2 regions of the Halomonas sp. SS10-MC5 genome follow, and region 2 is predicted to be linked to the other one. Evidence: riboswitches for the same ligand, from Rfam matches in the RefSeq annotation. Region 2 holds a riboswitch; the other holds the start of a gene.
What was found. Region 2 has a riboswitch for thiamine pyrophosphate ahead of I4484_RS16905 (sodium:solute symporter). Riboswitches for the same ligand answer to the same signal wherever they lie in the genome.
Positions count from the first base shown of each region.

Region 1: it holds a riboswitch for thiamine pyrophosphate, as region 2 does, so the genes downstream of both, tenA (thiaminase II) here and I4484_RS16905 (sodium:solute symporter) in region 2, are expected to answer to the same signal.

Region 1 is NZ_CP065435.1:1,332,876-1,344,181, forward strand. It holds gene I4484_RS06280 (acetate/propionate family kinase) at 1-1,168, opposite strand, end outside; gene I4484_RS06285 (EamA family transporter) at 1,329-2,258, shown strand; gene I4484_RS06290 (porin family protein) at 2,371-2,874, shown strand; gene I4484_RS06295 (DUF1887 family CARF protein) at 2,935-4,197, opposite strand; gene thiC (phosphomethylpyrimidine synthase ThiC) at 4,333-6,222, opposite strand; gene tenA (thiaminase II) at 6,262-6,930, opposite strand; TPP riboswitch at 7,010-7,141, opposite strand; gene I4484_RS06310 (hypothetical protein) at 7,194-10,559, opposite strand; gene I4484_RS06315 (lysophospholipid acyltransferase family protein) at 10,620-11,306, opposite strand, start outside.
Region 2 is NZ_CP065435.1:3,644,331-3,655,636, forward strand. It holds gene I4484_RS16900 (APC family permease) at 1-338, opposite strand, end outside; gene I4484_RS16905 (sodium:solute symporter) at 504-1,892, opposite strand; TPP riboswitch at 1,882-1,990, opposite strand; gene I4484_RS16910 (hypothetical protein) at 2,109-2,777, shown strand; gene I4484_RS16915 (peroxidase-related enzyme) at 2,805-3,392, opposite strand; gene I4484_RS16920 (CoA-acylating methylmalonate-semialdehyde dehydrogenase) at 3,730-5,229, opposite strand; gene I4484_RS16925 (LysR family transcriptional regulator) at 5,442-6,383, shown strand; gene kynU (kynureninase) at 6,417-7,673, opposite strand; gene kynB (arylformamidase) at 7,733-8,365, opposite strand; gene kynA (tryptophan 2,3-dioxygenase) at 8,362-9,234, opposite strand; gene I4484_RS16945 (CopD family protein) at 9,305-10,201, opposite strand; gene I4484_RS16950 (copper resistance protein CopC) at 10,198-10,563, opposite strand; gene I4484_RS16955 (YdiU family protein) at 10,683-11,306, opposite strand, start outside.

The sequences.
Region 1 (11,306 bases), 2.1 Mb from region 2:
CCTCATCCAGTCGCTGGCGGGTTTCGGTGGCGATCTGTCCCTCCTCGTCGGTGGGTATGACCCACAGCTGGCGCCCCCCGGCATCGATACGCCCCTCGCGTCCGCGGGTCGTCTCGCTGTTGACGGTGCGGTTGAGCTGCAGGCCGAAGTGGGGCAGCAGGCCGATGATCCGCTCGCGCACACGGGCGGAGTTCTCGCCGATGCCGCCAGTGAAGACCAGGCCGTCGAGGCGCGGCAGGGCGCAGGAGAGGGCGGCCAGCGACTTGGCGATGCGGTAGCAGAACACCTCGATGGCCAGCGCCGCGCCGGCATGCCCATGCGCCTCGGCCGTCTCCAGCTCACGCATGTCGTTGGTCAGCCCCGAGAGCCCCAGCAGGCCGCTGTTGCGGTTGAGCACCTCGTCGATGCGCTCGAGCGACCAGCCGAGCTGGCGCGACAGATGCGCGTGCAGGCCGGGGTCGACGTCGCCGCTGCGCGTGCCCATCGCCACGCCCTCCAGCGGGGTTAGCCCCATGCTGGTGTCGAGGCTCTCGCCCTGCCACACGGCACAAGTGGAGCAGCCGTTGCCCAGGTGGGCGGTGAGCCAGCCGCCACCCTCGAGCCCGCCGAGCCGGTCGGCACGCCGGCTGACGTAGGCGTGACTGGTGCCGTGAAAGCCGTAGCGGCGAATGGCGTGGTCACGGTAGAGCGCGTCCGGCAGCGCATAGCGGTAGGCCCGCTCCGGCAGGCTCTGGTGGAAGGCGGTGTCGAACACCGCCACCTGGGGCAGGTCGGGGAACAGCCGGCGCGTGGCGACCACCCCCGCCAGGTTGGCCGGGTTGTGCAGCGGCGCCAGCGCCGAAGTGCGCTCGATCGCCTCGACCACGTCGTCATCGATCAGGACGGCGCGGGTGAAGCGCTCTCCGCCGTGAACGATGCGGTGTCCCACCGCGACCGGCCGGTGCCCCTCCAGGCGCTCGAGAATGGCTTCCAGCGCATGGGTATGCCCCGCATCGCCGAGAGCCTGCGCAAAGGCGTCGCCACGGCTGTCGATGCCCGTGAGCCGGGCGTCACCGCTGCCCAGGCGCTCCGCCAGCCCGGCCAGGCGCGGCTGATCCGGCACGGACGGCACCAGGGCATATTTGATCGACGACGAACCGCAATTGATGACCAGGACCGGGGCGTTCATCGGGGCTCCGCATGAGATGGGTGTAGAGGCAGGATAGACGTAAGACTTTAGTCTATCATCCAGGTGGTGTCCGCGGTGCTGCTTCAGGTCAAGGCGGCCTTTATTAGTCGTCTATCGAAAATGCTGGCATGCTGACGGCTCCCGACCGCAGGAAACCGCCATGTCGACTGACACCGCGGCGCTTGGCAGCGCATCGCTGCTGCCGCGCCATCTCGCCGTATTACTGCTGGCCACCGTTGCCACCCTGTTCGCCGGTAATCATGTCGCGGCCCGCCTGGCCTTCGACGAGGGCACCGGGCTGCTGCTCGCCGTGCTGGTGCGCTCGGCCGCGGCGCTCGTCGTGCTGATGGCGCTCTTCCTGTGGCAGGGCAAGCGCCTGGCGCTTCCGGCCGGCTCGCGCCCCTGGCAGCTGCTGGCGGGGCTGATGGTCGCGATTCAGAGCCTGTGTCTCTATTCGGCGGTGGCGCGGATCCCGGTCGTCGTGGCGCTGTTGTTGATGAACACCTTTCCCATTCAGCTGGCTTTGATCACCTGGGCGCTGGGCGGGCCGCGCCCGACACTGCGCGCGGCGCTGATCATGGCGGCGATCCTGGTGGGCCTGGTGGTGGTGCTCGACGTCCCGACCTGGCTGGCGAGCCCCGCGACGCTCGGGCCGGCGTGGCTGCCCGGCGTGGCGTTCGGGCTGGGGGCGGCCACGGCCTTTTCGGTCGCTCTGTGGGTCACCGAACATCACCTGGGCCAGGTGGGCAGTACCCTGCGCAGCCTGCTGACCATGCTCACGGTATTCGTCGTGATGCTCGTAGCCGGCACTCTGCAACTGGTACCGGGCGGCATGGCGCTGCCCGGCAGCGGCAGCGGCTGGGCAGCGCTGGTGGCATTGGCGCTACTCTACAGCGTGGCTTTTTCGGTGCTGTTCATCAGCGTGCCGCGGCTGGAGATGGCGCGCAACGCGCCGGTAATGAACGTCGAACCGGTCGCTTCGCTGCTGCTGGGCTACCTGGTGCTGGGGCAGATGCTGTCGGTCACGCAGCTGGTCGGCGGGGCCATCGTGCTGGGGGGTATCGTGGTGCTCAGCCTGTCGCCGCGCTGAGTCAGCGTCGGCGCCGAGCCTGGTACGGGACGATTCGTCTTGCGCGTATCCCGACTCTGTACCAGACTTGGAGTCGGTGTATGGAAACACTGTTTCTTAATGGAGGTACGATATGAGACTGCTTGCCGTTTCCACCGCTGCGCTGCTCACCGCGGCCTTCGCTTCCTCGGCCCAGGCCCAGCAGTATCAGATGCCGATGTACCCCCGCGCCTATGCCGGCGCCGATGCCATGTTCTGGGAGCTCGACCCCGAGCAGGGCTCTTCGGCCGACTCCGTGGGCCTGCGCCTCAACGGCGGCGCGCAGTTCAACGACTACTTCGGCGCCGAGGCCCACCTGGGCACCGGCGGCTCCGAAGGCTCGACCGAACTGGATTATCTGGTGGGCGCCTATGCCAAGGGTATCCTGCCGGTTTCCCAGGAGTTTCGCCTCTACGGCCTGGCGGGCTTCACCGAGGTGGACTTCGATGCCGACCGCGAGAGCGGTTTCTCCTACGGTGGTGGCGCCGAGTTCGACATAGCGCCCAACCTGGCCGTCGGCGCCGACTACATGCGCTACCTGGACAAGTCCGACTACACCTTCGACGCCGCCAGCGTCGGGGTTCGCTATCGCTTCTGAGGTGCCTGCCGTAACGTCCCGACCAGCCCCCGTGGCCGATGCCATGGGGCGTCTTCGTCGTTAGCGGCTCGATGCGCTTCCCGGCCACCTTCCCTGCTCCTTCCAGCCTGCCAGCAGGTCGGGGAAATGCTTGAGTTCCCGGTTTTCGACGACTTCGACCTGCAGGCCCTGCAGGCGCTGCAGCTCGGTGAGCCGCTGCCGGGAGGTATCGAACTCACCGCAGGCCAGCAGCACCCGGGTGGCGGCAAGCCCTGCCGAATGGTTGAGCATGCCGTGCAACCGCTTCAGACCCTGCTCGACACAGGTTCTGGTCCCGGGCCGGGCGATGAGGGATTCGATGAACAGCAACTGGTTGCGTTCCACGGCCAGGCAGTCCGATACCACGGGTTCGCCGTTGTGCTGGCCGCTCAGGTCGAGAATGTGGGCCTCGCTGCAGACGCGCGACAGCCCGGCCTCCCGGGCGCTGAGCCAGGTATACTCCGTCAGCCAGCCCCCGCCCAGGTAGCGTCCAGCCTCCACGGAATCGATGTCGACGACCTCCGGCGCGTCGCTTGACCAGCGCAGCAGGCCGGCCTCATGCAGGGCCTTCAGCGCATCGGTGGCGGGAAAGTTCGGCGCGGCCTTGAGCCATTGCCGCTCGGCGCCGGGCCGGAGCCGGGCCCCCGATTGCCGGTTGACGCTCTCCAGCATGCCTCCCTCGCCGTGGACCATGTCGTGCAGTTCACCGAGCAGGACGGCCAGGCGATCGGCATGGTGGGCGAGATAGCGGGTGAGAGACTTGCGCTGGGCGCAGGCCTGGCGCCAGTCGCCGCTGTCGGAGAGTGCCCGGACACGCTTGCGGCCGTTGGCCTGCAGGTAACGGTCGACGTCCAGCACCGGCTCGATGGCCATGACCTCGGGAGCGGAGTCCGGGCCGTCACAGGCCATGCGGTAGAGCGCACCGGCCTGAATGTCCACGTATAGCCAGTCGGCGGAACAGCGCCGCATGGCCTGCTGGAACAGCAGGGCGATGAGCGTGCTGCAGCCGCCGGCATCCAGGGTCACCGAGAGGGTGGGCGTGTCGAACTGCTGGCGATACAGGGTCTCGGCCAGTTCGTCGGCATAGCGGGCACAGCGATCGGGTTCGTCGGCGGGAAGTCTGGGGTGTGTCTCGATCGCGGTGCCGGGGGGCAGCTCGTGACGCAGCAGGATCGCCAGCCGCTCGGTCGCCTGGGGGGGGGATTGGCAGGGTATCAGCACGATCCGCTGTGGGCGCAACTGCAGAATGGGAATGAGGCTTACCTCGGGGCGCTCGGTCACCAGCGCGACGTGCAGGTGTGACATGGGCTCGCTCCCTCCGCACTTCTCCTTGCATATTTCTACAGGCTACATCCGAGCGCTCCATGCTGTCGCCTGTGGCGACAAAAAAACACGCCGGCGCTTGGCCGGCGTGATCGTCTTGCGACAAGGTCGCGGTGCTCACACCTCCTTGTAGAGTTCCGCACCTTGCCGGCGGAACTTCTCCGCCTGTTCCTCCATGCCCTTCATCACCGCGTCCGCGTCGCCGTCGAGGCCGTGCTCGGCGGCGTAGTCGCGCACCTCCTGGGTGATCTTCATGGAGCAGAACTTGGGTCCGCACATGGAGCAGAAGTGGGCGACCTTGGCGGAGTCCTTGGGCAGGGTCTCGTCGTGGTATTCGCGGGCGGTGTCCGGGTCGAGGCCGAGGTTGAACTGGTCTTCCCAGCGGAACTCGAAGCGCGCCTTGGACAGGGCGTTGTCGCGGCGCTGGGCGGCCGGGTGGCCCTTGGCCAGATCCGCCGCATGGGCGGCGATCTTGTAGGTGATGATGCCGGTCTTGACGTCGTCCTTGTTGGGCAGCCCGAGGTGCTCCTTGGGCGTCACGTAGCAGAGCATGGCGCAGCCGTACCAGCCGATCATCGCCGCGCCGATGCCGGAGGTGATGTGGTCGTAGCCCGGGGCGATGTCGGTGACCAGCGGGCCGAGGGTGTAGAAGGGCGCCTCGTCGCAGTACTCCAGCTGCTTGTCCATGTTCTCCTTGACCAGGTGCATGGGCACGTGGCCGGGGCCCTCGATCATCACCTGCACGTCGTGCTTCCAGGCGATGCGGGTCAGTTCGCCCAGGGTCTTGAGCTCGGCCATCTGCGCCTCGTCGTTGGCGTCGGCCACCGAGCCCGGGCGCAGGCCGTCGCCCAGCGAGAAGGCGACATCGTACTGCTTGCAGATCTCGCAGATCTCCTCGAAGTGGGTGTAGAGGAAGCTCTCCTGGTGGTGGAACAGGCACCACTTGGCCATGATCGAGCCGCCACGGGAGACGATGCCGGTGACGCGCTTGGCGGTCAGCGGCACGTAGCGCAGCAGCACCCCGGCGTGGATGGTGAAGTAGTCCACGCCCTGCTCGGCCTGCTCGATCAGGGTGTCGCGGAACACCTCCCAGGTAAGATTCTCGGCCACGCCGTTGACCTTCTCCAGCGCCTGGTAGATCGGCACCGTGCCGATCGGCACCGGCGAGTTGCGGATGATCCACTCGCGGGTCTCGTGGATGTTCTGGCCGGTGGAGAGGTCCATGATGGTGTCCGCCCCCCAGCGGATGCCCCAGGTCATCTTGTCGACTTCCTCCTCGATGGAGGAGGTCACCGCCGAGTTGCCCAGGTTGCCGTTGATCTTCACCAGAAAGTTGCGGCCGATGATCATCGGCTCGGACTCGGGGTGGTTGATGTTGCAGGGGATGATCGCCCGGCCGGCGGCTACCTCGGCGCGCACAAACTCCGGCGTGATCTCTTCGGGTAGCCTGGCGCCGAAACCCTGGCCGGCATGCTGATGGCCGAGGATGCGCTCCACTTCTGCCGTACCCAACGCCTGCCGACGCTGGTTCTCGCGAATGGCGATGAACTCCATCTCCGGCGTGACGATGCCCTGGCGGGCGTAGTGCAGCTGGGTGACGTTCTTCCCCGCTTTGGCGCGCCTGGGCGTGCGGGTCAGGTCGAAGCGCAGCGGGGCGAGCATGGGGTCGCTGGCGCGGCGCTTGCCGTACTCGGAGGTGGGGCCGTCGAGGAACTCGGTGTCGCCGCGCTCCTCGATCCAGGCGCGGCGCAGCTCGGGCAGGCCGCGGCGCAGATCATTGCTGGCCGCCGGGTCGGTGTAGGGGCCGGAGGTATCGTAGACCAGCAGCGGTGGGTTCTCCTCGTCTGCACCGGAGGTCTTGGTCGGCGACAGGCTGATCTCGCGGAAGGGCACGCGGATGTCGGGTCGCGAGCCTTCGACGTAGGCCTTGCGCGAGCCGGGCAGCGGCTGGATGGCGGCTTCGTCGACCTTGGCGGTCTCGGCGAGGAAGTGGGCGGTCTTGCTCATGGGTTAGGATCCTTGATGGTTGTTGTCGGTCAGGGGGCGTCAGAGGCTGTGGTCGAGCCCCATCTGCCAGAAATCGATCTCGAGCCGGGTGGCATCGCGGAACACCTCGGCCAGCTCGGCGAAGCGCGCCGGGGTGACGTCGGCCAGGCGGGCGTCGAGCCACTCGAGCTCGGCACGCATGGCGACCTGGAAGTCGTCGCTTGCGTACATGGCGATCCAGGCGTCATAGGGATTGGCGTCGCCGCGCACGGTATCCGGCTGGGCGTTCAGCCAGTTGGCGATCTCGCCGTAGCCCACCAGGCAGGGGGCCAGCGCCACGTGGAGGTCGAGCAGGTCGCCACGGTTGCCGGTATCGAGTACGTAGCGGGTATAGGCCAGGGTGGCCCTGGCCTCGGGCAGCGCGGCCAGCTCCGCCTCGGTGATGCCCCACTCGCGGCAGTAGCCCACGTGGAGCTCGAGCTCCACGTCGAGAATCGCCTTGAGCCCCTCATGGGCCTGGCGCAGATCACTCAGGGTGCGGCTCTTGTAGGCGGCCAGGGCGTAGGCGCGGGCGAAGTGGATCAGGAACAGGTAGTCCTGCTGCAGGTAGTGGCGAAAGGCGCCTTCGTCGAGGGTGCCGCTGCCCAGCCGGCGCACGAAGCCGTGCTCGATGTAGGCGCGCCAGTCGTCGTGGCAGGCGTCGGTCAGGTCGGTAAAGCGATAGCCCATCTGGCCTCCGGTGTGAAAGGATCCGGAGTGCGGGCGAAGGGGAGAAGAGTGGGACAGGGCTGGGAAGGGAATACTGGCGCCCTGGTCACCGCTTGATTCCTACGCCGGTACGAGCCGGATCAGGTTCAACGGGCCCCGCCGTGACGACACTCTGATTCAGAATATCGTATGGCGATCTCAGCCGGTTCCACCGGCACCCCGTCAAGCGTTGTGGCCAGTCTAGCAGGTCGTTGGCCGCTTTCCAGCCATACGTACCCCTTGGCTCATTCGGTCGGCACCTCCAGGCGTTCGAACCAGGTCTCGCTATCGGGCAGCGTCAGCTCGCTGGCGGGTTGGCCGCCGGCATACCACGACCGGGCGTTGCGCAGCTGCCAGCGGCGGCGTTCGCCATCCAGTTCGATGCCCAGCCGCAGCGGCCCATAGCGGGCAAAGGCGCGGCCAGCCAGATGCGAGTCGCGCAGGGCGAGGTTGGCCAGCAGCTCCAGACGCTCGCCGGCCTGCACGGCGAGGTTCTCCACCCGGACGGTATCGTCGTTCAGCATCACTCGCGCCTCGCCGTGCACCTCGCCCAGCGTCAGGCGTTCGCGCAGCCAGCGCCGCTCCCGGGCGGCATCGACGAGCAGGCGGACCAGCAAGCCGCTGTCGCGCATGGCCAGGTCGAGCCGGGCGTCGAGGGCCAACGGTGTTTCCCAGCGCATGTTGCCTTCGGGCACGTCGAGCCGGGCCCACCAGCCACGGGTGAGGTTGCCGCCGTCATCGGTCAGGTGCACGTTCTCGAGGCCCAGTCGAGAGCCGGAGATATCGAAGGTGAGAGTCTCCAGGTCGCCATCGGCGAGGCGGGTTGCCAGGTGCAGTTCGCCTTCGAGAATCTGGTCATGTAGCACGAGGCGGGCCTGGGGCGCCCGCAGTTCCAGGTGGCCGGCGGCGCTCATGCCATCCAGGTGCAGTTGGGCGGCGAGGCGTGCTTGGCCTTCGATCAGGCTGATGCCACCACCCTCCGGCAGGTAGGCGTTGAAGGCCGCGAGGTCTGGCGCCACCACGTGGGGCATGTCGATGTGCGTGCTCAGTTGGCGAAGGCCCTCGGGCAGCCCGAAGTGGCGCGCCCGGCTGCGAAGCTCCAGCAGGCGCCCTTCGATCAGCGCACCCTCGGTCTCCTGGCGGCGCAGGCCGAAGCGGGGCAGGCTAAGATGCAGCGTGGCGCCGGGATCGGTGACCTCCAACTCGAGCGAGCCGTCGCCGAAGGCCTCGTAGTGCAGGAAACGGGCGGCGAGTCGGTCGGAGTGGGCCTCGAGCCGGCTACCGGATGAGGGCATCCCCTCGGCAAAATGGAGATCGGCGCGCAACCTGCCGCTGCCCTGCACCGACAGGCCTTGCTCCTCGGGCAGGAGAGCATTGAGGAAACCGAGTCGGTCGAGCAGGCCGTCCAGCCGCAGCGTGCCGGCCAGCGGCCTGCGGTGTGCTTCGCGCCCGGGCCAGTCGAGGCCGCCTCGCAGGCGTGCCTGGCGGGCCACCAGCAGGGTGCGCAGTGTCTCGCCGTCGTTCGCCGAGGCGATCATTTCCACCCGGCTGCCGGAGAAGTCCAGCAACTGGCGGGCCGGGTCGAGATCGCGCAATGCCAGGGTGGCGTCCAGTGCACCTCGGAACGATGTTCCCCGCAGACGACCATGAATGGCATCGCCCGCCAGGCTGATGCGCCCCCGCCCACGTGCCTCCTCTAGTGTGAGAGATCCGTCGCTGCTGGCCTGGCCGCCGTCCAGCTGCAGCGGCACGCCCTCCGGTAGATAGGCGTTGAGTACGCTCGCATCGGGGATGCGGGCGTCGTGCCAAGTCACTCGCGCCGTGGGGGAGTGAGCGATCCTCTGCGTGATCGGAAGCGTGGCAGTCAGCGCCAGGTGATCGGCCTGGAAGAGCCGACGAACATCGCTCAAGCGGGTGAGGTCCACATCGTTGACGGCGAGGTCGGCGCTCGCCTCGGGATGGGGCTCGCCGGCTTGCACAGCGATGAGAAGCTGCCCCTCGCCGCGAGCGTGGTGGCCGAGGAAGCGAGCGCCGAGCGCTTCGGAACGTACCTCCAGTCGACTCCCTTCCTGCGGCTGCCCGTGGCGCACGTGCAGCGTGCCAGAAAGCCGGCCGCCTCCCTCCAGCCCGAGGTCGAGCCCGTCGAACAGTTCGGTCAGGATAGGGTCGAGCACGCCGAGATTGGCAAGGCGACCGTGCAGGGCCAGTTCCGCCGACCAGGACGGATCGCCCTTGAGCAGGCTACCGCCGTTCAGCGCTCTCCATGCCTGTGGCGCGCGAACGCGAGCGGTGGGCAGCGCCAGCGTCGTGGTGAGCGGCTGCACCTCGCCCGGGGCGGCGGCCTCCAGGTCGAGGCGGGTACCCGAGACATCCACCACGCCACGGGTCACGTCGAGTTCGGCGATGGGCAGGTGCAGGTCGAGCCGTCCTCTCAGCGGCTGCTCGCCGAGACGCAGGGCGATGCGGTCGCCGCTCAGATCGAAGCTGCCGGAGAGGCGTTCGGCGTCGTAGGCGAGCCCGCCCTGCAGCCTTGCCGAGCCGCCCTTCAGCTCGAGCGGTACCGGTGGCGGGAGATAGTGATCGAAGGCGGCGATGTCCGGCGCTTCAGCGTCGTGCCAGCGTAGTTCGGCATGCTGGAGCTCGTCCGGCGGCGCATGCAGGTGCAGCCCGGCAGTCTCGAGCGTTAGCCGGAAACCCTCGCCGTTCAGCAGGGCAGGCCGAGAAGCGGCGCCGGGCGTGGCATCGCGCATGGTGATGGCGCCGAGGGCAAGGGCGAGACGGGCGTGCTCTTCGACGTCGACTTCCACTGTGCCACTGCCGTCGACCCGGTAACGAGTGCCACCCTCGAGCCAGCGCCGCTCGTCGAGCTGGACGGAAAGGCGAGGGGAGTCCAGGCGCAGGCGGCTGCCCGGCTGCACCTCGCCGTTCACGACGGTCAGTTCGACTTCGAGAACACCGTGGCCGCCGATCTGTAGCCAGCCCAGGTCGGCGAGGTAGGGGTTGAAGAGGTCGTAGGCGTCGCTTCGGCCGGCCAGGTCGAGGGAGCCGGAGATGAAGCGCGCCGCCTGGCTACCGGCATGGTCCTTCAACGCCAGCGGGGCGAGTTCGAGGTCGGCGTCAAGCGCCACGCTCTCCACCAGTGGCGTATCGTCCTGAAAGATGGTGGCTCGTTCCCACTGCCCTGCCATGGCTTTCGCGGCCAGCTCACCGTCACGCCAGACGACGCCGCTCAGGTGCAGGTGGCCGCTGCCCCGCAGGCGGTACGCACCCAGGCGAACCTGGCGAACGCCCTCGGCGTCGAGGCGATGAAGGCGCAGCTGGCGATTCAGCAGCGAGGCAGGTGAAAGCACCAGGCTGGCGCGCTCGGCCACGAGCGCGTAGCGGCGCCCGCCGCCAGTGCCGGACAGGCGGGGCTCGGTGATCGTGAGGTGGCCGGGAAAGAGCGTCCAGGCGCGCTTCCACTCGAGCGCGATCCGTGGCTCACGGTCGAACTGGCGGCGGGCCCAGTCGCTGGCGAGCAGGGCGTTGGCGACAGCCAGATAGAGCACATACAGTGTCGCCGCGAACGTGACAAACCCTGCCAGCGCCCCGAGTGGCGTGGTTCGGGTCATGCGCGGCTCCCTCGTCCCTGAGGCATGCAATCTCCTCGCTGCGAACGGCGGTAGGGCCGTTCAGTAGAGGCGGTACGTCTTGTGATTCGGTACGCCCTGCTGCTCCTCGATGACCTTGCGGTAGCGCTTGTACTCCCACTGGTACTGGGCCGGATCCAGGGCGATGGCGTCCTCCACGCAGGCGTTGACACCGGTGGCCGATTGCGTCTCGTCGGTCGAGTAGACGCGCTCGTCGGCGGCGAGGAAGTGGATCGCGAAGCCGCGGCCGGGAAGACGCCGGGCCACGCCGGTGACCACCCGGGCGTCGGTGCGCGCGACCAGCTTGGGCAGCAGAGTCGCGGTGTAGGCCAGGCGATGGTAGAAGGGGGCGAACACGCCGCTGCCCCAGTCGGGCTCCTGGTCCGGCAGGATGCCGACGGCCTCGCTGCGCTTGAGCGCCTTGAGCAGGGCCGCGACGCCACGCGGGTTGGTCGGTACCAGGCTCGCGCCCATGCGCTCTCTGCCCTGGCGTATCACCGGGTCGAGTTCGGCGATCTTGGGCGGCTCGTACATGGCGGTGAACGGAAAGTGACTCGAGAGCCAGAAGTTGAGCACCTCCCAGTTGCCGAAGTGCGGGGCCAGGACGATGACGCCGCGCCCCTCGGCGCGGGCTTCGTCGAGCAGTTCGCGGCCGTGAATCTCGAGAATCGACCCTTCGACCCGCTGCGGCTCGCCCATCCAGGCGAAGCCCAGTTCGAGCATGGTGGC
Region 2 (11,306 bases):
GCCTCGAAGGCCACCACGCTGACGTAGCCCAGGGTGATCGCCCAGGTGCACAGGAAGGAGGCGAAGTGCCCCAGCGCCCGGTAGCTGTAGACATGCTCGCCGCCCACCTGGGGCATGGCGGAGGCGAGCTCGGCGTAGGTGAGGCCCACCAGCACGATGATCAGCCCGCCGACCAGAAAGGCCGTGATCGCGCCCAGGCTTCCGGCCGACTGGATCCAACTGCCGGTCAGCACGATCCACCCCCAGCCGATCATGGCGCCGAAGGCCAGCGCCAGCACATCCTTGCGAGCCAGCACTCGAGCCAGCTGCCCCGCCGCTTTTCCGTTTTCCTGGGTCATGTCGTCCTCGCGATTGTCGTTGTTGACGTCGAATATACTTTTCGCTTGTGCTTAAAATAATCAACAACAGATTCGCAAGTCACGGCATCGATATCAAGCTAGACCTTTGCCTCGCGACCTTCACGCCCCGCGACGCAACCGCCGGGGAGCGCTCCTGCGACCGGCTCACAGCGGGCGGGCGCGTTCGTGGGGCGCCGCGCTCGCCACGGCCAGGCTGACCAGGGTCGAGGCCGCCAGCGCACCGAGGAACGGCGGCAGCGTGGGAATGCTGCCCGGAAAGCTCGCCGCCAGCACGCCGGCCGCCAGGCTGCCCTGGGCGACCCAGCCCGGCAGGATGGCGCCGAGCAGGCCCGCCATGCCTCCCGCCATCGCGGCCAGCGGGGTCATGCGCCGCCACAGACCGAGCAGCACCGGCACCACGATGGCGGCGCACAGCAGGTCGGCAATCAGGAACAGGCGCAGCACCGAGAGCCCCTGCAGCGCCACGATCACCACCGGCACCATCAGCGCCACGCTGACCAGCCGCGCCGCCCCGATGGAGAGCCCACGCCTGCCGGACCCCGCCACCACCAGCGAGGCAATGCCGTTCTGCAGGGTATCAACGCTGGAAGCGACCAGCGTGACCGCCAAGACCAGCGCCGGCAGCGCCAGCCAGCCCGGCGCCTCGCCGAGCAGCGCGAAGAACGGCATCGGCGGCTCACCGAGCGTCAGGCCACTCATCGCCGCGAGCATGCCGAGCCCGCCCACCAGCGCGACCACCGCCACGGTAGTCGCGCCGCCCAGCCAGGCGCCGCGATGCAGCGCACGCTCGTCGCGGGCGGCCCAGACCCGCTGCCAGTATCCCTGGTGGAAGAGATTGGCGGCGGTGACCGCGATGACCAGGGTCAGCGCCACGCCCAGCGCGCCGTCGACGGGAATCGACGGCAGCGCTGCCCCGACGGGCATCTCGGGCAGACGCACGAGGGCGACGCCGCCCACGATGAGCAGCAGGGCGATCAGCAGCCACGCTTGCCAGCGATCGGTGGCCAGGCTCGCCCGCAGGCCGCCGATGGCAGTGTAGAGCAGCGTGGTCGCGGCCACGCCGATCACCACCAGTGCCGGCGGTACTTCCGACAGCAGCGCCGTAATCGCACCGATAGCGGTCAGCTCGGCGGCCAGGAAGCAGGCCATGTAGAGCACCGAGACCAGCGCCACCCAGCGCCGCACGCCGGTGCCGTAGCAGGCTTCGGCGAACTCGCCGATGCTGCGCCCCTCAGGCAGCTGGCGCCGGATCGCCGGGCCGTAGAGCCCCAGCACGATGAACGGCAGCGCCGAACCGATGGCATAACCCGCCAGCGCCACCGGGCCGACGAAGGCGCCGATCTCCGGCGGCGCGAAGAGGATCCACGCGCCCATGCCCGAGGCCAGGAACGACAGCCCCAAGGTAGCGGCGGACTGAGAGTTGCGGGCGGTGACGTAGTCGTCGAGAGGGCCGTCGGCCCGGCGGGCACGCAGGCCCAGGAAGGCAAAGCACAGCAGCGCCGCGCCGAGCACGGCTGACGTCAGGTAGAACATGTCGCACTTCCTCCGCCGGTATGAACCGGATCAGGTTCCAGGGTCAGCGACTGGCGCTCTCTCAGCCTCGCCGTAGCGAGACTCCCCTGGCGACAGTGAAGGTATGGGTCATCACGAGACTCAAGCCGGCCCTACACGAGCCGATATGACCTCGAGCCTCTGGAAATGATATAACAATGAAAAAACCAGAACACTCCTCCCTCGCAGGGAACCGCCATGTTTAGCGAAGCCAAGGAACACGCCCCCGGGCACCTTCACCACCTCTTTGCCGACCCCTACTCCGCCTTCGACAACCTGGCCGTCGAGCGCCAGCTGCACCTGCGGGTCGCCCTGCAGGCACTGGTCGGCGAGCCGCTGGTCAATGGCCGACTGACGCTGCGGGTCATTCATGGCTGGGAGAACGGCGGCTTCGAGCCCGCCGACCTGGCCCACGCCGACTACCGCATCGCCTCGCTCGACGACCTGGCGCGGATCAGCAGCGACCACCAGCGGGCCATCGACGGCGCTGCCCCGCTGCCTCGCGACGACGCTTCGCTGCTAGCCGCACCGCTGGCCGACGCCATCGCCGCCGCCGAGGCCAAGGGACAGGCCCTCGACGAAGAGACGCGCACCATCCCGGCGCGCTGGCCCGCCTTCGACCAAGGGCTCACGCTCTACACCTTCTTCAAGGTCTATCACCGCCTCACCTACGGCGAGGACGACAGCTACCGCTCGATCCAGTGCCGCACCGCGGAAGGCCCCCGCGAGATCCACGAATTCCATCTCGAAGAGGGCGAATTCGCCGTGATCCGCCCGGCAGACGACGCTTCCGGCGACAGCGTGCTGGCGCTGCACGTCAGCCAGCTCGAGCCGGTGCGGATGCTGTTGGAAGCGTGCCGCCTCTGAAACGCCACACCCCGCCTTGCGAGGCCGCTACTTCTCCCGCGGCACCCTGCCCATCAGGTAGAACTCTGGGTTGGGTGGCGTGCCGGTGAGGGTGACCAGGCGGTTGGAGAGGCCGAAGAAGGCGGTGATGGCGCCGATGTCCCAGATGTCGTCGTGGGTGAAGCCGACCTCGGTGAGGCGCGCCTGCCACTCGTCGGTGAGTTCACCCACCTCCAGGCCGCAGTGCAGCGCGAAGTCGAGCATCACCCGGTGGCGTTCGCTGATCGGCGCGGTGCGGTGGTTGATCGCCACCTGGTCAGCCAGCAGCGGATCCTTGCTGTAGATGCGCACCAGCGCACCGTGGGCGACCACGCAGTAGAGGCAGCGGTTGCGAGCGCTGGTGGCGACCACGATCATCTCCTTCTCCGCCTTGGTCAGGGTCTCGGATTCCCGTTCCATCAGTGCGTCGTGGTAGGCGAAGAAGGCGCGGAACTCGTCGGGGCGATGCGCCAGCATCAGGAACACATTGGGCACGAAGCCGGCCTTCTCCTGCACGGCGAGAATGGTCTCGCGGATGTCTGCAGGCAGGCCGTCGATCGACTCGGGAACGGAAAAACGGCTGATCGGTGCGGTCATGGTTGAGCCTTCGTTATCCTTGTGATTATGACAGTTAACGTCAACGTAAAGGTGTTGTCCATGCGACCTCCGCGCATCCCTCGCGCTAGGCGCCTTGTCCCACCTCCACGATGGAGTGGATCACGACCCGGTGACAAGACACAGCAGCGCCAGCAGCCAGCGGGCTAACCCGACCACGGTTACAGGGAGGGAAGGGATTCAGCAGGTTACCCAGTCACGATAGCTCCAGTATCTGGTCCAGATACCACGCCTACCGATGCCTTGCTGCAAAAAACTTAGCCCCTGTAAACGCAAGCGCCCCATCGGAACGGCGGGGCGCCTGCGTGCCTGAGCCGGATCAGCTCAGCGAGATGGTGCTGTTGATGCCGCTGGAGACGTTCTCGGGTTCGAACCAGCGCGCGGTGACGGTCTTGGTCTGGGTCCAGAACTGGATCGCCTGTTTGCCGTTGGGGCCCAGGTCACCGAGCTTGGAGCCGCGCGAGCCGGTGAAGCTGAAGTAGGCCACCGGCACCGGGATCGGCACGTTGATACCGACTTGGCCGACATCGATGTCGGTCTCGAAGCGGCGCGCCACCCAGCCGGAGTTGGTGAAGATCGAGGTGCCGTTGCCGTTGGGGTTGGCATTGATGAACTCGATCGCCTCATCCAGGGTATCGACGCTGACCACGCACAGCACCGGGCCGAAGATCTCCTCGCGGTAGATGGTCATCTCCGGCTTGACGTCGGCGAACACGGTGGCACCGACGAAGTTGCCGTCCGGGTAGCCCTCCACCTGACAGCCGCGGCCGTCGACCAGCAGCCTGGCGCCCTCTTTCTCGCCGGCGTCGATCAGGCGCACCACGCGATCGCGGGCAGCCTTGGAGACCAGCGGGCCGAGGTCGGCGTCGCGCTGGGTGCCCGGCCCCACCTTCATGTTGCGCGCCCCCTCGACGATATCGTCGAGCCAGGCCTTGGCCTCGCCCACCAGCACCACCACCGAGTTGGCCATGCAGCGCTGGCCGGCAGCTCCGAAGGCGGAGCCCAGCAGGTTGTTGATGGCCTGGCTGCGGTTGGCGTCGGGCATCACCACGCAGTGGTTCTTGGCCCCCATCATCGACTGCACCCGCTTGCCTGCCTCGGAGGCGCGGCGGTAGATGTGGGTGCCCACGTGGGTGGAGCCGATGAAGGAGAGCGCCTTGATGTCGGGGTGGTCGCAGATCTGGTTGGCCACGTCGGGGCCGCCGTGCACCACGTTGAGCACCCCAGCCGGCACGCCCGCCTCGTGGGCCAGCTCGACCAGGCGCATGGTGGAACTGGGGTCCTGCTCGGAGGGCTTGAGCACGAAGGTGTTGCCGGCGGCGATGGCCAGCGGGAACATGAAGCAGGGCAGCATGATCGGGAAGTTGAAGGCGGTGATGCCGGCGCCCACGCCCAGCGGCTGATTGAGGGTGTAGACGTCGACCTCGTTGGCCGCGTTCTCGGCCAGCTCGCCGAGCTGCAGCGAGGTGATCGAACAGGCGTGCTCCACCACCTCCAGGCCGCGGCCTACCTCGCCGGCAGCGTCGGGCAGTGTCTTGCCGTGTTCCTCGGTGATCAGCGCGGCAAGCTCCTCGGTATGTTCGCGAATCAGCGCCTGGAACTTGAGCATGATGCGCATGCGCTTGGCCAGCGGGGTCTTGCGCCACTCCTTGAACGCGGCCTTGGCGCTGGCCACGGCGCGATCGACCTCCTCGGCGGTGCAGAACGGCACACGCGCCACCACTTCCTGGGTGGCGGGGTTGATCACGTCGCGCCACTCCTGGCTCTGGGACGGGACGGCCTGGCCGTCGATGTACATGGATATCTCGCGTACGGACATGGCGATGCTCCTGGTTTGTCGTTGTAAACCGGCTGGTTCCGGGAGCGCTGAAGATGGAACCATTCAGCGCCGCCTTAGACTTTCTGTGTATAAAAACACGAAGTGCGATGAATTCGAGTCTATAGAGCCGTCCTGCGGCATGACAACGGGCACTTCTTCACAAGATTTGTGCAACAATGCACAACCCGACACACTGCAGCGCAGGTGGCCCCGTGCTCGACTGGCAGGACATCCAGATTTTCCTCGAAGTGGCACGCAGCCAGCGGCTCACCGACGCCGCTCGGCGCCTGGGCCTGGACCACTCCACGCTGTCGCGCCGTACCCGTCGCTTCGAGCAGAAACTCAATACCCAGCTCTTCGAGCGTAGCACCCATGGCTACCACCTGACCGAAGCCGGCCAGCAGCTGCTCGCCCACGCCGAGGAGATGGCGCGCCACGCCTTCGAGGCGGGCGAGAGCCTGGCCGACAAGAACCGCCAGCTCAGCGGCCAGATTCGCCTGGGCGTGACCGAAGGCTTCGGTACCTGGGTGATCGCCCCGCTGCTCGCCGCCTTCTGCGAGCGCCACCCAGGGATCACCCTGGACCTGCTCGCCCTGCCGCGGGTGGTCAACCTGAGCCGTCACGAGGCCGACCTGGCGATCACCGTGGAGCGCCCGGCAAGCCAGGGGCTGGTCATCTCGCGGCTGTGCGACTACCGTCTGAGGCTCTACGGCAGCGAGAGCTACTTCCGCCGTCACGGCCGCCCCACGCGGCTCGACGAGCTGGGCCAGCATCGGCTGATCGGCTACGTCGACGACCTGATCTTCAGCGAGCAGCTCAGCTACCTCGACCCGTTGCTCGACCCGGCAGTAGTGGGCCAGCCGGGGCCGCACTTCTCGATTCGCAGCACCAGCGTCACCACCCAGCACGCCGCCGCCTTGCAGGGGGCAGGGCTCGCCGTGCTGCCGTGCTTCATGGCCGAGACCGGAGACCGGCTCGAGAGCGTGCTGAACGATGACGTGGAGATCGTGCGCCAGTTCTGGATCACCTCACGCCAGGAGCAGCGCCGCCTGGCGCGGGTGCGGCTACTGTGGGACTTCCTGCGCGAGGCGCTGGAGGCCAATCGGGCGCTGCTGATGGGCGAGGCGCGGGAGCTGGTGCTGCCCAGCGCCTGAACTCCACTATCCAGCCGCAACGCCCAGCCGCGCTCACGTCACCGCCCCGCGCTGCTGAAAGCGCGGGGCCAGATACTCGCCTGCGCTCAGCACCTCACGCAGATGCCGCGCCGCCTGCCAGACGTCCTCATGGCTCAGGTAGAGCGGCGCGAAACCGAAGCGCATCAGCCCCGGCTCGCGGTAGTCGCCGATCACGCCGCGCTCTATCAGCGCCTGGACGATGGCATAGCCAGGGTTCGGGGCGTTGGAAGAGCCATGGTTCGACACCACCAATCCTACCTGGCTGCCGCGCTGAGCCTCCGGCGGCGTGATGTCACTGATGCCATGCTCGTCCAGGCAGCCACTCAGCGACTCGCGAAACAGCTCAATCAAGCGTTGGCTCTTGTGGCGTAGCGCAGCGAGATCCACCTCCTGCCACAGGGTCAGCGATGCTTCCAGCGCCGCGAAGGCGAGGGGCGAATGGGTACCGGTGCGGAATTGCGAGATGCCTGGCGCCGGCGCGTAGTCGGCTTCGAAGGCGAACGGCGCCGCGTGCCCCAGCCAGCCCGACAGGGGCTGCCAGCCCCGGTTCTGACAGTCACGCCGCACGTAGAGAAAGGCCGGCGCGCCGGGGCCGCCATTGAGGTACTTGTAGGTACAGCCCACCGCGTAGCGCACGCCGCAGGCGGCGAGGTTCACCGGCAGCGCGCCGGCCGAGTGGGCCAGGTCCCAGACGACCTCGGCGCCGCTGGCATGGACCTGACGGGTGATCGCCGCCATGTCGCGCAGGCGCCCGGTGCGATAGTGCACGTGGCTGAGCACCACCGCCGCCACCCGCTCGTCGAGGTACGCCTCCAGCGCTGCCCCTTCCGGCACGACCCGGTGCTCGAAGCCGCCGAAGCGACAGAAGCCCTGGGCGATGTAGCCGTCGGTGGGAAAGTTGCCCCCTTCACTGAGAATCACCGGCCGCGCCCGTCCCTGTCCCTCGGTGATATAGCCCAGCAGCTTGTAGAGGTTGTGGGTGATGGTGTCGCTCACCAGCACCTCGCCCGGCGCGGCGCCGAGCAGCGGCGCCAGCCGGTCGCCGAGCCGCTCGGGAGCGTCGAACCAGCCCTGGTTCCAGCCCTGGATCAACGAGTCGCGCCACTGCGCCATCAGCGCTTCGACGGCCCCGGCAGCAGCCACGGGCTGGGCACCCAGGGAGTTGCCGTCGAGATAGATCGCCCCCTCCGGCAGCGCGAAGCGTGACTTGAAAGTCGCCAGCGGGTCCTGGCGGTCCAGCTCACGGACATCAGCGAGAGTCAGGGGCATGATCGGCTCCGGCAAGGGGAAACAAGGATCGGGAAGCGGCGATCAACCAGCTCACGCCGCTAGCCTTCCAGCTCGCGCAGAATGGCGCGCACCGGCGCGGCATCGGCCCCGGCCAGTTTCAGCGGCAGGGCGACCAGCTCGTAATGGCCCGGCGGTACCGCGTCCAGCACCAGCCCTTCGAGGATCGCCATGCCGTGGTGCCGCACCCGATGGTGCGCCAGCAGGGCACTGTCCACCTCGGGGTCGAGCGAAGGCGCATCCACCCCGATCAGCCTGGCACCACGCTCGGCCAGCAGGTCGATGCTCTCCGGCGCGAGAGTGGTGAAGTCGCTGCGCCATTCCTCGTGAGGGAAACGCGCCCAGGTGCGTAGCAGCACCCGTTCGACGCTTTTCGGCAGCACCGGCAGCAGGTGCTCGGGCTCGACCCTCGGCCTGGCATGACGCATGTCCAGCACCACGCAGGGGCCGATGTAGCGGGTCAGGTCCACCTCATCGATCGGCTGGCCGTCGGCCGCGTAGTGGCTCGGCGCGTCGGCATGGCTGCCGGTGTGGGTGGAGAGCGTCAGGCGCGAGACGTTGACCGGACAGTGCTCGCCGAGCACCCAGCTCGGCTCGCGGGCGAAGGCCGTATCGCCCGGCCACACCGGCATGCCGGGGCGCAGCGGCTGGGAGATGTCATGGAGCCGGCTCACGAGGCGCCCTCCTCGAGGGTGGTGCGCACCGACCACAGCTCGGGGAAGAACTGCAGGTCCAGCGCCTTGGCGAGATACGAGGCCCCGCCGGTGCCGCCGGTACCAGGTTTCTGGCCGATGATGCGCTCCACGGTCTTCAAGTGACTGAAGCGCCACTGCTGGAAATGGTACTCGGTATCGACGAGCTTCTCGGCCAGCTCATAGAGCTCCCAGTGACGCCCGACATCGCGATAGATATCCGCCCAGGCCTGCTCCACCTCGGTGCTGGGCCGGTAGGGCTCCGACCAATCGCGTTCGATCACCGACTCGGGAAGGTCGAAGCCGCGCCGCGCCAGCAGCTGAAGGGTGATGTCGTAGAGGCTGGGCGCATGCAGCACTTCGCGGAGCCGCTGATAATGCGCCGGATGCCGACGGTGCACCTCGACCATCGCTGCATTCTTGTTGCCGAGCAGGAACTCCAGCTCGCGATACTGGAAGGACTGGAAGCCCGAGCTCTGGCCCAGGCTGTCGCGAAAGCGCGCGTAGTCGGCCGGTGTCATGGTCACCAGCACCTCCCAGGCGTTGATCATCTGCGCCTGGATTCGCGCCACCCGGGTGAGCATCTTGAACGCCGGGCGCAAGCGGTCGGCGGCGATGTTGGCGGCTGCGGCATGAGCCTCATGCAGGCACTGCTTGAGCCACAGCTCGGAGACCTGATGAATGACGATGAACAGCATCTCGTCATGCTCCGCGGTACCCGGCTGCTGGGCCGACAGCAGCGGTCCCAGCTGCAGGTATTCGCCGTAGCTCATCGGCTGGTCCCAGTGGACGCCCTCCTGCGAGAGGTCCAGCGCACCGCCGCGCGGCGCTTCGTTGCTCTTCCTCGTCATGGCCGCTTCCGTCCTGTCCGGCTGTCTATCGACAGTGTACGAAGGGAATTCACCCCAAGGCCACCGACGCCTATCCGCGGGGTGCCGCTGTCGTCAACAGTAGCGCCACCGTGAGCAGCAACAGCCCCATCAGCACGCCCTCGGTGGCGATGCTGCGGCGCAGCCGGCGCCCGGCCCCCGGTACGCCGCGCTCGATGGCCGGGACCAGGCGCCACTTGTTGAACGCGCCCAGCGCGAGCAGCAGGACCACCAGCCCCAGTTTCAGCATCAGTACCTGGCCGTAGGCGGACCCCAGCAGGAAGGCGGGACGCCCCTCCACCAGCCAGATCGCCAGGCCGCCCCCGGCGAGCAGCAGCAGTGGGATCAATACCAGCCCGAGGCGCCCGAAACGCCGCAGCAACCGCACCGGAGGCGTGCCGCGATGCTGCTCGCCGGCCAGTCGATACAGTGGCATCAGGGCGGCCAGCCAGAAAGCCGCGACGAGTAGATGAAGCATCAGCAGGCCGCCCAGGCGGAAGTCGCCGCGGGTATGCCCCACCTGGGCGAAGGCCAGCAGCGCCAGGGCCGCACCGACCAAGCCGACCCCTTGGCGCACGGCGAGCCATCGTCCCTCCCATAGGCTGAGTTGCAGCAGCAGGAACCCGGCCACCGCCAGAAAGAGGCGATGCCCTTGGGGGCTTTCCGCTACGATTCGAAGCAGGATCGGGTCTCTCGCCGCGGCCAGGCTACCCCCGCCCAGATAGGCGGCCTGCAGCGGCCAGAGCAGAAGCACCAGGCCGATGCCCGCCCAGGCAGCCACCCGGCTGACACGCCGCAGGGTCCGCTCCTCGAAGGACGGCAGACTGGGGAACGCCAGGCGGAACAGCAAGCCGCCCACGGCTAGCAGAGCGGCGCCATAGAACCCCGCCGATACGACGACGCGCCCGGCCGTCCAGACATCCAACCCGAGGAGGATTTGGCCGATCACTCCTGCACCGAGAAGCGGTAGTCTCCCGACATGGTATGGCCGTCCTCGGCAAGGCCGCGCCAGATCACTCGATACTCGCCCGGCACCAGGGTGGCGGCCGGTCGCGCCTCGTGGCGCTCTCCCATCGCGCCGACGGGCGTGTCGCTCAGTTCGATTCCCCCTCCTGGGCCGGAAACCTCGAACTGGGTGATCCGCAACGGCTCACCGAAGCGAAGCTCGAAACGCTCCGGTGATCCCTCAACGCTTTCGCCCTCCGCCGGTACTTGCTCGACCAGGTGGGCATGGGCCCAGAGCGGCTGGCTCATCAGTCCCAGCCATGCCACGACGCCCCAACGCAAGGCGTGCTTGCCTCTTCCTGCCATTGTCTTCGTTCTCTCCCTGGAATAACCGCGATGCATGCCGGAGCAGCCCGGCGCCTCGGCCATCATGTCGCGAACTGCGCTATGAACCAAGAGCCAGTGACAAGCTGCCGCGGCCCGCCTCAGGTCCCGCAGAAAGTACGGAACACCCGCTCGGTGGGCTCGGCCGGGCGCGTGTACTCCTCGCGCCCGGGCTGGTCGTCGAAGGGGTGGGTGACGACTTCGAGCAGCGTCTCGAAGGGGCCGAAGTCGTTCTCGTCCATGGCCGCGGTGAGCGCCTGCTGCACGCGGTGGTTGCGCGGGATGAAGGCCGGGTTGGCCAGGCGCATTCGGCGTGTACGCTCACCTTCGGGCAGCGGCTCCTGGGCGAGCCGCTGGCGCCACTCCTCGAGCCAGCCGGCGATCTCCTCGGGACGCTCGAACAGGGCCACCAGCGAGGCTTCCACCTCGGCGCTCTCGGCGGCATCGGCCAGGCGGCGGAAGGTCAGGGTGAAATCGGCACGCCCGCGATGCATCGACGCCAGCAACGCCTCGATCAGCGCCTTGTCCTCGGGCTGCGCCTGCTGCAGGCCGAGCTTGGCGCGCATCACCGCGAGCCATTCGACCTCGTGCTGCGCGGGGTAGCGCTGCAGCAGCTCGGTGGCGCGCTCCACCGCCCGGTCGCTGTCGTCGTCGATCAGTGGCAGCAGGGTCTCGGCCAGGCGCGCCAGGTTCCACTGGGCGATCCACGGCTGGTTGGCGTAGGC